One region of the Micromonospora sp. CPCC 206171 genome, then DNA from elsewhere that is predicted to be linked to it. Evidence: predicted binding sites of a transcription regulator. Region 1 holds the regulator's gene; the other holds the start of a gene.
What was found. The regulator HrcA, encoded in region 1, represses chaperone genes, less so after heat shock. The targets are predictions, from matches to a motif close to GGTTNGCACNCTCNNNNNGAGNGTGCNAACC.

Region 1 (6,664 bases):
GCCCAGCATCCCGCGCAACGGCCCGGGGGCGGGTTCGCCCGGGCGCCACGGCGGGACGTCGGCCGGGTCGTGCTCGGCGGACGCGGCGAGCAGCCGGTGCGGCAGGTCGAAGACCTCCGCCGCGGTGCCGGAGGAGCCGAGCACCGCGCAGCCCATCGCGCCGGCCGTGCCGTCGCCGCCGCGCCGCCCGTAGACCGCGGCGAGGAAGCCCGGCATCGCGCCGTCGTGCCCCACGTGCACCACCCGGTCCGGGTACGGCACCAGGATCAGGCCGAGCCCGAAGCCGGCCGCCCAGAGCGTCTCGTCGGTGGTGGTCAGCGGCCAGCGCATCTCGTCCAGCGAGGCCGGGGCGAGCACCGCCCCGGCCGGGTCCAGCGTCACCGGGTCGGCCAGGAAGGCGGCCCACCGGGCCATGTCGGTCGCCGTACTCCAGAGCTGGGCGGCCGGGGCGATCGCGCCGAAGTCGGTCGGCGGTTCCGGGTGCGCCTCGTCGGAGTAGGCGTCGACCAGGAACCCGGTGGCCGCCGCCGGCCCCGGCGTGACCGAGGTGGCGGCCAGGCCCAGCGGGGTCAGCACCCGTTCGGTGAGCACCTCGGCCCAGGCGCCGCCGCGCAGCTCGCCGACCAGCCGGCCGAGCAGCGCCATGCCCAGGTTGGAGTAGTGGTAGCGGCGACCGGTCGGCAGCACCCGCTCGGCCCGGGCCAGCTCGGCGACCAGCTCGTCCGCGCCCGGGGCGCGCAGCGTGTCCCAGACGTCGCCGTACGGCTCGCGTTGCAGCCCGGCGGTGTGCGACAGCAGCCGGCGTACGGTCAGCTCGCCGTGCGCGGGCAGCGCCAGATGGCGGCCGATCGGGTCGTCCAGGTCGAGCAGCCCGTCGTCGCGGCACTGCATCACCAGCACCGAGGTGAAGGTCTTGGTCACGGAGCCGATCCGGAACCGCGTGCCCGGGCCGAGGTCGGCGTCGCTGCCGGTGCCGCCGACCTCGCAGGTCCACAACGGCCGGTCGGCGCGGTGCAGGGCCGCCGCCAGGGCGGGCACCCGGGCCTGCGCCTGCACCCGGCGCACCATCCGGGCCAGCCGGTCCGGGTCAGCCGTCACGCGACGTTCCGGGCCAGCATCGGGCCGAGCGGCGCGCCGCCGAGCAGGTGCGCGTGCACGTGGAAGACCTCCTGGCCGCCGTACGAGCCGGTGTTGAACATCAGCCGGAAGCCGTCGCCGAGCAGCCCCTCGTCCTCCGCCACCGCGGCCGCCGTGGCGAGCAGGTCGCCGGCGAGCTTCGGGTCGCCCTGCCCCAGCGTGGCGACGTCGGCGTAGTGCTCCTTCGGAATGACCAGCACGTGCACCGGCGCCTTCGGGTCGAGGTCGCGGAAGGCGAGGGTGGTGTCGGTTTCCCGGACGATGGTGGCCGGGATCTCCCCGGCGGCGATGCGGCAGAACAGGCAGTCGGATCCCATCGGGGCATGGTAAGGCGTGCCGCGCGCCTCGGGCATGATGTGCCGCGTGACTTCACGAGCGGTACTGGTGACGGGGGCGTCGCGCGGCATCGGCCGCGCCGTGGCGCGGGCGTTCGCGGCGGGCGGGGACCGGGTGGCGATCCACCACCGGGACTCGGCCGAGCTGGCCGAGGCGCTCCGCGCCGAACTGCCCGGCGACGGCCACGTGGTGGTCCGCGCGGACCTCACCGACCCGGCGGCGGTACGGGCCATGGTGGACGACGCCGCCGCCCGGCTCGGGGGGCTCGACGTGCTGGTCAACAACGCCGGCGTGTACGGCGACCGGGACGCCCCGCACCCGGTCTTGGGCGCCTCGTACGAGCAGTGGCAGCGGCAGTGGCGGCGGGTGCTGGAGACCAACCTGACCGGGGCGGGCAACGTCACCTGGTGCGCCGCCCAGCACATGCGGGAACGCGGTGGCCGGGTGGTGAACGTGTCGTCGCGGGGCGCGTTCCGGGGCGAGCCGGACCAGCCCGCGTACGGCGCCAGCAAGGCCGGCCTGAACGCGCTCGGGCAGTCCCTCGCCGTCGCGCTCGCCCCGTACGGCATCGCGGTCGCCACGGTCGCCCCGGGCTTCGTGGCGACCGACATGACCACGGAGCACCTGACCGGCGAGCAGGGCGACGCGATCCGGGCACAGAGCCCGTTCGGCCGGGTGGCCCGCCCCGAGGAGATCGCCGCCGCCGTGCACTGGCTGGCCAGCCCCGAGGCGCAGTGGGCCTCCGGCACCATCGTCGACCTCAACGGCGCCTCCTACCTGCGTACCTGACGCCGGCCGAGGCGGCTACCCCACCCACCCCGCCACACCTCGAGATCCACGCACTTTCACTGAATGAGTGCCTATCCGGCGCGGAACAGCCACTCATTCAGTGAAAGTGCCCGCGGCCCGGCCCGGCCCGGCCCGGGGCGGGGCGGGGCGGGGCGGGGCCCAGCTCGGGCGGGGTGGGGGCTTACCAGCGGGAGAGGCGGGTGGCGAGGACGCTCAGGGCGGCCACCCCGGCGGTGGAGGTGCGCAGCACCGACGGACCGAGCCGCACCGGGCGGGCCCCGGCGTCGGCGAAAGTGGTCAGCTCGGCCGGGGCGATGCCGCCCTCCGGGCCCACCACCAGCACGATCTCGCCGGTCTGCGGCAGCTCGGCGGTGGTCAGCCGCTCCTCGGCCTCCTCGTGCAGCACGAACGCGGCACCGGCTCCGGCGATCCGCCGCACCACGGTGCCGGTGGACTCGTCCGGGGCGCCGGCCACCACCGGCAGCCAGGGCCGGCGGGCCTGCTTGGCCGCCTCCCGGGCGGTCGCCACCCACTTGTCCCGGGCCCGTACGCCCCGGTCGCCGCGCCACTGGGTCACCGCGCGGGACGCCGCCCAGGGCACGATCTCGTCCACCCCGACCTCGGTCATCGCCTGCACGGCCAGCTCGCCCCGGTCCCCCTTGGCGATGCCCTGCACCACCACGATCCGGGGCACCGGCGCGTCCGCGTACCCCCGGGAGGTGACCCGGACGTCGAGGGTGCCCCGGCCGACGGTGGTGACCAGGGCGGCGGCCGTGCCGCCCCGGCCGTCGGCCAGCAGCAGCTCCTCGCCGACGCGCAGCCGCTGCACGGTGGCCGCGTGGTGGCCCTCCGGGCCGTCCAGGGTCAGCGTGTCGCCGGTGGGCAGCGCCTCGACCAGGAACAGCGGCGCGGACACCTCAGGCGTGCCCGTTGAAGGCGTCGCGCATCCGGGAGAAGAAGCCGCCCTGCTTGGTCAGCTCGGCGACCTCCTCGCCCCGGGTCTTGGCGAAGTCGCGCAGCATCTTCTCCTGGTCGGCGTCGAGCTTCGTCGGCGTCCGCACGTCGAGGTGGACGTAGAGGTCACCCCGGCCGGTGCCGCGCAGGTGCGGCACGCCCCGGGCGCGCAGCCGCAGCGTGCTGCCCGGCTGGGTGCCGGCCTTGACGTCGACCGTCTCCTCGCTGTCCAGCGTCTTGATGGTCAGCCGGGTGCCGAGCGCGGCGGCGGTCATCGGCACGGTGACCCGGCAGTGCAGGTCGTCGCCCTTGCGCGAGTACACGTCGTGCGGCCGCTCGTGGATCTCCACGTAGAGGTCGCCGGCGGTGCCGCCACCCGGGCCCACCTCACCCTGCTGGGCGAGCCGGATCCGCATGCCGTCCTCGACCCCGGCGGGGATCTTGACGGTCAGCGAGCGGCGGGTGCGCACCCGGCCGTCGCCGGCGCAGGTCGGGCAGGGGTGCGGGATGGTGGTGCCGTACCCCTGGCAGACGGTGCAGGGCCGGGCGGAGACCACCTGGCCGAGGAAGGTGCGCTGCACCGACTGCACCTCGCCCCGGCCGCCGCACGCCTCGCAGGTGGCCAGGTGGGTGCCGGCGGCGGTGCCGGCGCCGGCGCAGGTGGTGCAGAGCACCGCGGTGTCGACCGTGATCGGCGCCTCGACGCCGAACGCGGTCTCGTGCAGGTCCAGCTCCAGCCGCAGGATCGCGTCGGCGCCCGGCCGGGTACGCGGCCGCGGCCCCCGGGCGCCACCCGCGGCGCCGCCGAAGAACGCGTCCATGATGTCCTGGAAGCCGACGAACGGGCCCGCACCGCCGGGACCGCCCGGCCCCGCGCCGCCGCCACCCGGGGCGAGCGGGTCGCCACCCAGGTCGACGATCTGCCGTTTCCGGTCGTCCGAGAGGACCTCGTACGCGGCGTTGATGTCCTTGAACTTCTCCTGGGCCTCCGGGTCCGGATTGACGTCCGGGTGGAACTGCCGCGCCAGCTTCCGGTAGGCGCGCTTGATCTCGTCATCGGAGGCTTCCCGGCTCACGCCGAGAATGCCGTAGTAGTCCCTGGCCACTGCGTTCGGTGTCCTCATGTTCGTCTCGCGTTGCGCCGGTCGTCGGCCGGAGCCGGGTGCCGGCCCCTGCCCTGGATCAATTCTGGGCCAGCAGCTCGCCCACGTAGCGTGCCACGGCCCTCACCGTGGCGATGGTGCCGGGGTAGTCCATCCGGGTAGGGCCCAACACGCCCAGCCCGCCGAGCGCGGTCGCCCCCGGCCCGTAGCCGGTGCTGACCACCGAGGCGGCCCGCAGGTTGTCGATCTCGTTCTCGTCGCCGATCAGCACCCGGGTGGTGGTCGACTCGGCCTCGCCGATCAGCTTGAGCATCACCACCTCCTCCTCCAGCGCCTCCAGGATGGGCCGCAGCGAGCCCTGGAAGTCGAGCAGGCCGCCCCGGGTGAGGTTCGCGGTGCCGGCGAGCGCGATGCGCTCCTCGTGCCGTTCGACCAGCGTCTCCAGCAGCACGGTGGAGAGCGTGGTCATCGCCCCGCGCAGGTGCGGCGCCGACTCGTCGACCAGCGCCTGGACCAGCGGCGGGGTCTCCGACAGCCGGCTGCCGACCAGCTTCTCGTTGACCAGCCGGCGCAGGTCGGTGACATGGTCGGCGGGGATCGGCGCGGGCAGCTCCACCAGCCGCTGCTCGACCCGGCCGGTGTCGGCGATCATGACCAGCATCAGCCGGGTGGTGGAGATCGGCACCAGCTCCAGGTGGCGTACCGAGGAGCGGGCCAGCGACGGGTACTGCACCACGGCGACCTGCCGGGTCAGCTGGGCCAGCAGCCGCACGGTGCGGTGCACCACGTCGTCCAGGTCGACCGCGCCGACCAGGAAGCGCTCGATCGCCCGGCGCTCGGCCGGGCTCAGCGGCTTGACCCGGGACAGCCGGTCGACGAAGAGGCGGTAGCCACGGTCGGTGGGCACCCGGCCGGCACTGGTGTGCGGCTGCCGGATGTAGCCCTCCTCCTCCAGCACGGCCATGTCGTTGCGCACCGTGGCCGGCGAGACGCCGAGCTGGTGCCGCTCGACCAGGGCCTTGCTGCCGACCGGCTCCTGCGTGGCGACGTAGTCCTCGACGATCGCGCGCAGCACGGCGAGCTTGCGGTCGTCGAGACCCATCTCCCCCACCTCCTGACGCACGTCGGCCCGGAGCGGCTGAGGCGCCCCGGGCGAGCGCACTGGCACTCGACTGTAGCGAGTGCCAGTCTACGTCGGCGTCCCCGCTGACGCGATGATCAGCGACGGACCACGGGTGCGCCCCGCCACCCGGACGGCGCGCCCCGGCCGATCATCCGGACATCCGGGGCGGTGTCGCTCTGGTGAGGGGTTGCCGGCAACCCCTACCGTGACGTGCATGACTGAACCACCTCGCCCTCCCGGAGCGGGGGACCCCGGCGACCGCCCGGACCCGACCGCCCCGTCCGGCTCGTCGTACGAGCCGCCCACCGCACCACTGTCCGGGGCACCCGGGGCGGGCGGCTATCCCCCGCCCGGTGGCTATCCGCCACCCACCGGTGACCAACCGCCGTCGGGCGGCTACCCACCGCCGGGCGGCTACCCACCGCCGGGTGGTTACGCCGCGCCGGGCGTCGGCTATCCGACCGCCGGCGGGTACGGCGCTCCCGGCGGCGGGTACGCCGCCCCGGGCGGCGGCTACGCCACCGACGACGACAAGACCTGGTCGCTGATCGCGCACTTCGGCGGCCCGGTCGGCGTGATCGTCGGCGGCAGCCTGCTCGGCTGGGTGGCGCCGCTGATCGCGCTCTCCGCCAAGGGCCAGCAGTCCCCGACCGTGCGGGCGCACGCCACGGCCTCGCTGAACTTCCAGATCACCTGGGCGATCGCCAACGTCATCGGCTTCGTCCTGGCCATCGTCACCTGCGGGGTGCTCTTCTTCATCCCGATCCTGACCGCCCTGGTGCCGATCATCTTCGGCATCATCGGCGGGGTGAAGGCCACCGAGGGCGTGGTCTACCGCTACCCCGCGAGCTACGCCTTCAAGAAGTGACCGGTCCCGGCCGGCCCACCCGGGCCGGCCGGGCCGCGCGGATCAGGGCAGCAGGTCGCGGACCACGGCGTCGGCCAGCAGCCGCCCGCGCAGGGTGAGCACCGCCCGCCCCGCCGCGTACCCCGCCGGGTCCAGCAGGCCGTCGGCCAGCGCCCGCTCGGCACCCGCCCGACCCGCCGGGTCGAGGGCCTCCAGCGGCAGGCCGGAGCCGAGCCGCAGCCGGAGCATCACGTCCTCCATGTGCGCCTCGCCGGCGGTCAGCACCTCCCGGGCCAGGCCGGGCGACTCCCCGGCGGCCAGGCGCTTCGCGTACGCCGTCGGGTGCTTGACGTTCCACCAGCGCACCCCGCCGAC
Region 2 (6,664 bases), on a different contig from region 1:
CAGCGCCGAGGAATCCAGCACCGTGGGCAGCCGCCTGCGCTGGCCGAGCGGGCTGATCCCACCCCGGACGTAGCCGGTGGCCCGCTCGGCGGCCGCCCGGTCGGCCATCGTCGCCCGCTTGCCGCCGACGGCCGCGGCCAGCGCCTTGAGGTCCAGTTCGCCGGTGACCGGGACGACGGCCACCGTCAGCGCCCCGTCCACCTCGGTGACCAGTGACTTGAACACCCGCTGCGGCGGCACCCCGAGCGCCTCGGCGACCAGCCCGCCGTAGTTCGGCGCGTCGGGGGAGACGTCGTACGGGTGGGTGCTGTGCCGGATCTTCCGCTTCGCCAGCAGCGCCGTCGCCGGAGTGCCCTGTCCCGCCATGCCGGTCACGCTAACCGGACGCCGGACGTCAGCTCGCGACGGGCCGGCAGACCAGCACGGTCGGCGCCCCCGCAACCCGGGTGAGCACCAGGCTCGCCGCCGCGTCGCCGGCCAACCTCAGGTCGCGGCGCAGCTTCTCCGGCTCCAGCGCCGAGCCGCGCTTGAGGATCTCCACCCGGCCGACCCGGCGCTCCCGCAGCAGCGCGCGCAGCCGCTTGAGCGAGAACGGCAGCACGTCGGTGACCTCCAGGCAGCGAGCGAACGGGGTCGCGGTCGGGGTGTCCGCGTACAGGTAGGCGATGCTCGGGTCGGCGATCGTCGCGTCGAGGGTGTCGGCCAGCTCGGCGACCAGGTGCGCGCGGACCACGGCCGGGTCCGGGTCGTACAGGAAGCGGCGGGTGGGACCGACGGCCGCCTCCGCCGCGCCCGAGCCGGTGAGCCGGTGCGCGACGTCGCCGCGCAGCACGGTGGCCCGGCGGGGCACCTCGGCGAGCAGGCCGCACCAGAGCGCCGCCTCGACCAGGTCGCCGTCCACGCTCACCCACTCCGCCTCGGCGCCCGCCGGGATCAACGCGTGGTCGATCCCGGGGGCCACCTTCACCACCGTGTACGGCACCCGCTCGGCCAGCCGGACGACGAAGTCCCAGGGTGGCGAGTAGGCGTTCGGGTCGAAGATCCGCCGGCCGGTGCCCGCCCGGCGGCGTGCCGGGTCGCAGAACACCCCGTCCACCCGGGTCACATCGAACGCCGTCGCGTCGCCGTACTCCACGGTGAACTCCTCGGCCAGCCCGGCCGCCTCGGCGTTCGCGGCGGCCATCGCGGCGGTCACCGGGTCGGCCTCCACCCCGTACACCCGGATGCCGGCGCGGGCGGCGGCGAGCGCGTCGGCGCCGAGGCCGCACCCGAGGTCGGCGAGGGTGCGCACACCGGCGGCGCGCAGCCGCGCGGCGCGCCGGTCCGCGACCGGCCGGCGGGTGGCCTGCTCCAGCCCGGCCCGGGTGAAGAACATCCCGACGGCCTCCGGCCCGAACTTGGCCACCGCCCGGCGGCGCAGCTCGGCCTGGGTCAGCGCGGCGGCGGCCAGCCCGGCCGGCACCCCGGCGGTGCGCAGCGCGGCGGCAGAGGTCAGCGGGTCGCCGCCGGCCAGCTCGGCCGCCGCGGCGAGCGCGGCCGACCCCTCGGGGGTACGCAGCGCGGCGAGCTGGTCGATGTCCACCCGTCCATTCTCCCGACCCGCCCCACCCCCACCCCTCCGCCCCCAGCTCACCGGCCGGGTGGCCGACACGCCGCAAACGGGAGTCGATCGGGGCCGTTCGACGCCGACGCGCTGGCACTCTCCTTGACGGAGTGCTAGCCGAGGAATAACCTGCGATTAGCACTCTCACCCGGAGGGTGCCAGCTCCCGGGCCATCCGGCGCGGGCGCTGAACGCCAGGCGGACCGGCACCCGCGACGACGGCCCCGCCCGGTGGCATGTGGCAGATTGACGCTGGTCGGCTCCGGTCGACCGGTAACGAAACCAGTACCCCAGGAGGGTATGCCCGTGACTACCGCGACCAAGGTTGCGATCAAGCCGCTCGAGGACCGGATCGTGGTCCAGGCGAACGAGGCTGAGACCACCACGGCGTCGGGCATCGTGATCCCCGACACCGCCAAGGAGAAGCCGCAGGAGGGCACCGTCCTCGCTGTCGGCCCGGGCCGGATCGACGACAACGGCAACCGCGTGCCGCTCGACGTCAAGGTCGGCGACACCGTTCTCTACTCGAAGTACGGCGGCACCGAGGTCAAGTACGCCGGCGAGGAGTACCTGGTGCTCTCCGCCCGCGACGTCCTCGCGGTCATCGAGAAGTAAGCAACCGATCAGTGTCGTTGCCCCGGTCCGGCTCGCCGGGCCGGGGCAACGGCGCTTCGAAGGGACATTCATGGCGAAGATCCTGAGCTTCTCGGACGACGCCCGACACCTGCTCGAGCACGGTGTCAACGCCCTCGCGGACACGGTCAAGGTCACCCTCGGCCCGCGCGGGCGCAACGTCGTCCTGGACAAGAAATTCGGTGCGCCCACGATCACCAACGACGGCGTGACCATCGCCAAGGAGATCGAGCTCACCAACCCCTACGAGAACCTCGGCGCGCAGCTGGTCAAGGAGGTGGCGACGAAGACCAACGACGTCGCTGGCGACGGGACCACCACCGCGACCGTGCTGGCCCAGGCCATGGTCCGCGAGGGCCTGCGCAACGTGACCGCCGGGGCCAACCCGTCCGGTCTCAAGCGGGGCATCGACGCGGCGGCCGCCAAGGTCTCCGAGGCGCTGCTCGAGCGGGCCGTCGAGGTCGCCAGCAAGGAGGCGGTCGCGAACGTCGCCACCATCTCCGCGCAGGACGCCACCATCGGCGAGCTGATCGCCGAGGCGATGGAGAAGGTCGGCCGCGACGGTGTCATCACCGTCGAGGAGGGCTCCGCGCTCACCACCGAGCTGGAGGTGACCGAGGGTCTGCAGTTCGACAAGGGCTTCATCTCGCCGAACTTCGTCACCGACGTGGAGTCGCAGGAGGCGGTCCTGGAGGACCCGTACATCCTGATCACCACGCAGAAGATCTCGGCGATCGAGGAGCTGCTGCCGCTGCTGGAGAAGGTCCTCCAGAACAGCAAGCCGCTGCTGATCATCGCCGAGGACGTCGAGGGCCAGGCGCTGTCGACCCTGGTGGTCAACTCGATCCGCAAGACCATCAAGGTCTGCGCGGTGAAGGCCCCCGGCTTCGGCGACCGCCGCAAGGCGATGCTCCAGGACATGGCGATCCTGACCGGCGCCGAGCTGGTCGCCCCGGAGCTGGGCTACAAGCTCGACCAGGTCGGCCTGGAGGTGCTCGGCAGCGCCCGGCGCGTCGTGGTCGACAAGGAGAACACCACCGTCGTCGACGGTGGCGGCCAGTCCTCCGAGGTCGCCGACCGGGTCGCGCAGATCCGCAAGGAGATCGAGGCCTCGGACTCCGAGTGGGACCGGGAGAAGCTGGCCGAGCGGCTGGCGAAGCTCTCCGGTGGCATCGCGGTCATCAAGGTGGGCGCGGCGACCGAGGTCGAGATGAAGGAGCGCAAGCACCGCATCGAGGACGCCATCGCCGCGACCAAGGCCGCCGTCGAGGAGGGCACGGTGCCCGGTGGTGGTGCCGCCCTGGCGCAGGTCCTGCCGGTGCTCGCCGACGACCTGGGCCTGACCGGTGACGAGAAGACCGGCGTCTCGATCGTCCGCAAGGCGCTGGTCGAGCCGCTGCGCTGGATCGCCCAGAACGCCGGCCACGACGGCTACGTGGTGGTGCAGAAGGTCGCCGGCAAGGAGTGGGGCAACGGCCTCGACGCCGCCACCGGCCAGTACGTCGACCTGGTGAAGTCCGGCATCATCGACCCGGTGAAGGTGACCCGCAACGCGGTCACCAACGCCGCCTCGATCGCCGGCCTGCTGCTCACCACCGAGAGCCTCGTGGTGGAGAAGCCGGAGAAGGCCGAGCCGGCCGCCGCCGGTGGGCACGGCCACGGCCACGGTCACCAGCACGGCCCGGGTTTCTGACCCACGGCGTACGCCGACCCAGGGCGCACCGTCTCCGCGGAGACGGTGCGCCCTGACGCGTCCGTGGGGGCATTACGGAACGCTGACGTGGTTGGCGGTCGGTCCGGTTGATCGACAACACTGGTCCGATGAGCACCACGCCCCGCGGCCTCGCCGCGCTCGCCGGGATCACGGCCGCCACCGTGGCCATCGGCGTCGCCGAGCCGGTCGCGGTCCTGACCGGCCCCCGGTCCGCCCCGCTGATCGCGGTCGGCGGGCTGGTCGTGGACGTCGTACCCGAGCCGTTGAAGCAGTTCGCCATCACCCTGTTCGGCACCTACGACAAGATCGCCCTGCTGGTCGGGACGGCGCTGTTGCTCGCCGCGTTCGCCGCGCTCCTCGGCGTGCTGGCGGTCCGCCGGCTGTGGATCGGCCTGGCCGGCATCGCGGCCTTCGCCGGGCTCGGCGTGGCCGCCGCCCTCACCCGGGCCGGCGCGGATGCCGCCGACGCGCTGCCCTCGCTGGTCGGGGCCGGGCTCGGCGGGCTGGTGCTCTGGGCCTTCCTCGCCGGCCCGCTGGCGGTCGACCCGTGGCCCTGGACCCCGCCGACACCCCTGCCCGGCCCGTCGACGCCGGCCGCGCCCGCCCCGGCCGCCGGCGCGGAGGGTGTACCTGGCCCGGCCGCCGGCGCGGAGGCGGTACCTGGCCCGGCTGCCGGCGCGGAGCCGGCACCCGACCCCGCCTTCGGTCCGGAAGGCAATCCCGGCCCCGATCCGGTGAGCCGTCCACCCGTCGGGTGGGAGCCGTTGGAGACCACCGACCCGGAGTCGCGGCGCCGGTTCCTGCGCGGGGTGGGCGTGCTGGCCGGCGGGGCCGCCGTGGCCGGGCTGGGCGGGCACTGGCTCGCCGGTCGTCGGGGCGTGTCGGCGGCCCGCCGGGCGGTCGCGCTGCCCACCCCGTCGGCGGCGGCCCCGGTCGTCCCGGCCGGCGCCGACCTGTCGCTGGCGCAGCTCGCCCCGTACGTCACCTCGAACACCGGGTTCTACCGGATCGACACCGCCCTGGTGGTGCCGCAGGTCGACCCGGAGAGCTGGCGGCTGCGCATCCACGGGCGGGTGCGCAACCCGATCGAGCTGAGCTTCGCCGACCTGCTCGCCCGGCCGATGGTGGAGCGGTACGTGACCCTGGCCTGCGTCTCCAACGAGGTGGGCGGGGGCCTGATCGGCAACGCCCGGTGGTTGGGCGTACCCCTCAAGGAGCTGTTGGACGAGGCGGACCCGGAGGAGGGCGCGGACCAGGTGGTGGGGCGTTCGGTCGACGGCTGGACCTGTGGCACCCCGACGGCGGTGCTGCGGGACGGGCGGGACGCCCTGCTGGCGGTCGGGATGAACGGCGAGCCGCTGCCGGTCGAGCACGGCTTCCCGGTCCGCATGGTGGTGCCCGGCCTGTACGGCTACGTCTCGGCGTGCAAGTGGGTGACCGAGCTGGAGCTGACCAGCTTCGCCGACTTCGACGCGTACTGGGTGCCGCGGGGCTGGTCGGCGCGGGGACCGGTCAAGACGCAGTCCCGGATCGACACGCCCCGCCCGCGCAACCGGCTCAGCACCGGCCCGGTGATGGTGGCCGGGGTGGCCTGGGCCCAGCACCGGGGGATCAGCCGGGTGGAGGTACGCGTCGACGGCGGCCCGTGGCGGGCGGCGACGCTCGCCCCGACGGTGTCGGTGGACACCTGGGTGCAGTGGTCCTGGCGCTGGGACGCCACCCCGGGCGAGCACACCCTCCAGGTGCGGGCGACGGATGCCACCGGCGAGACGCAGACCGGTCGGGAGCAGCCGGTCGAGCCGGACGGCGCCACCGGCTGGCACACGGTCAAGGTCACCGTCCGCTGACCCCCGGCCCGGCCACCCCGGGTGCGCCGGTCCTGACCGGTTCGCGCACGCGAGTTCGCCGTTTGCGGTGTGTCGCGGTGTCCGACGGCTGCGACACCCCGACGCGCCGCAAACGGAGTCGCCCCGGCGGCCGGACCGGGCGCGGTTCGGCACCCGGGGGGCGACCGCCCTGCGGCAGGCGTGGCTGATCCGTTCACCTCATCAGGTCCGTAGCGTCGTCGACCCACCCGCCGCCCGAACCCGGACCAGACCGGGACGGGGACCAGACCGGGACGGGGACCAGACCGGGACGGGGACCAGGACCAGGACCAGGACCGGATCAGAGTGGGACCAGATGGGACGTGGCCGCCCAACCAGATTCCCAGGCTTGAGACGCGCCGACGCCGCGCTCCGGTTGCGGAGCGCGGCGTCGGTCGGGGTCTCTCGGCCGGGTCAGGCGACCTTGCGCTGGTCCGGCACGGCGGACTTGTGGGGGCGGCCCAGGCGGGCCTCCAGCCGGGCGATGTCGACCCGGGTCTGCCGGCGGTCGGCCAGGTCCTCCCAGCCCAGCGCGAGCAGCCGCAGCCGCTCGGACTCGCTGAAGCCGCCCCAGACGCCGTACGGCTCGCGGACGGACAGCGCGTGGGCGGCGCACTCGGCCCGGACCGGGCAGGCCCGGCAGACGGCCTTGGCGCCGGACTCGCGGCGCAGCCGTGAGGAGCCGCGCTCGCCATCGGGGTGGAAGAACTGCGCGCTGTCGCGGCCCCGGCAGGCACCGAGCCGCTGCCAGTCCCACAGGTCGACGATGGGTCCGGGCAGTCTACGTACGTTCGACATCAGCACCCCTCCTCCCGCGCGGCACCGCGGAGGTCTCGTTCGCATCCGGTGT

Region 2: a site for HrcA is predicted at 1,737-1,767, ahead of groES (co-chaperone GroES). Genes of this name have one in related genera too.

What each region holds. Positions count from the first base shown of each region.
Region 1 is NZ_JBAKHT010000005.1:63,919-70,582, reverse strand. It holds gene V6U89_RS08745 (serine hydrolase domain-containing protein) at 1-1,098, opposite strand, end outside; gene V6U89_RS08740 (histidine triad nucleotide-binding protein) at 1,095-1,454, opposite strand; gene V6U89_RS08735 (SDR family NAD(P)-dependent oxidoreductase) at 1,501-2,262, shown strand; gene V6U89_RS08730 (16S rRNA (uracil(1498)-N(3))-methyltransferase) at 2,444-3,178, opposite strand; gene dnaJ (molecular chaperone DnaJ) at 3,180-4,322, opposite strand; gene hrcA (heat-inducible transcriptional repressor HrcA) at 4,399-5,421, opposite strand; gene V6U89_RS08715 (DUF4870 domain-containing protein) at 5,657-6,310, shown strand; gene hemW (radical SAM family heme chaperone HemW) at 6,353-6,664, opposite strand, start outside.
Region 2 is NZ_JBAKHT010000002.1:333,360-340,023, reverse strand. It holds gene ybaK (Cys-tRNA(Pro) deacylase) at 1-366, opposite strand, end outside; gene V6U89_RS04270 (THUMP-like domain-containing protein) at 395-1,582, opposite strand; gene groES (co-chaperone GroES) at 1,903-2,217, shown strand; gene groL (chaperonin GroEL) at 2,288-3,928, shown strand; gene V6U89_RS04255 (molybdopterin-dependent oxidoreductase) at 4,057-5,796, shown strand; gene V6U89_RS04250 (WhiB family transcriptional regulator) at 6,229-6,612, opposite strand.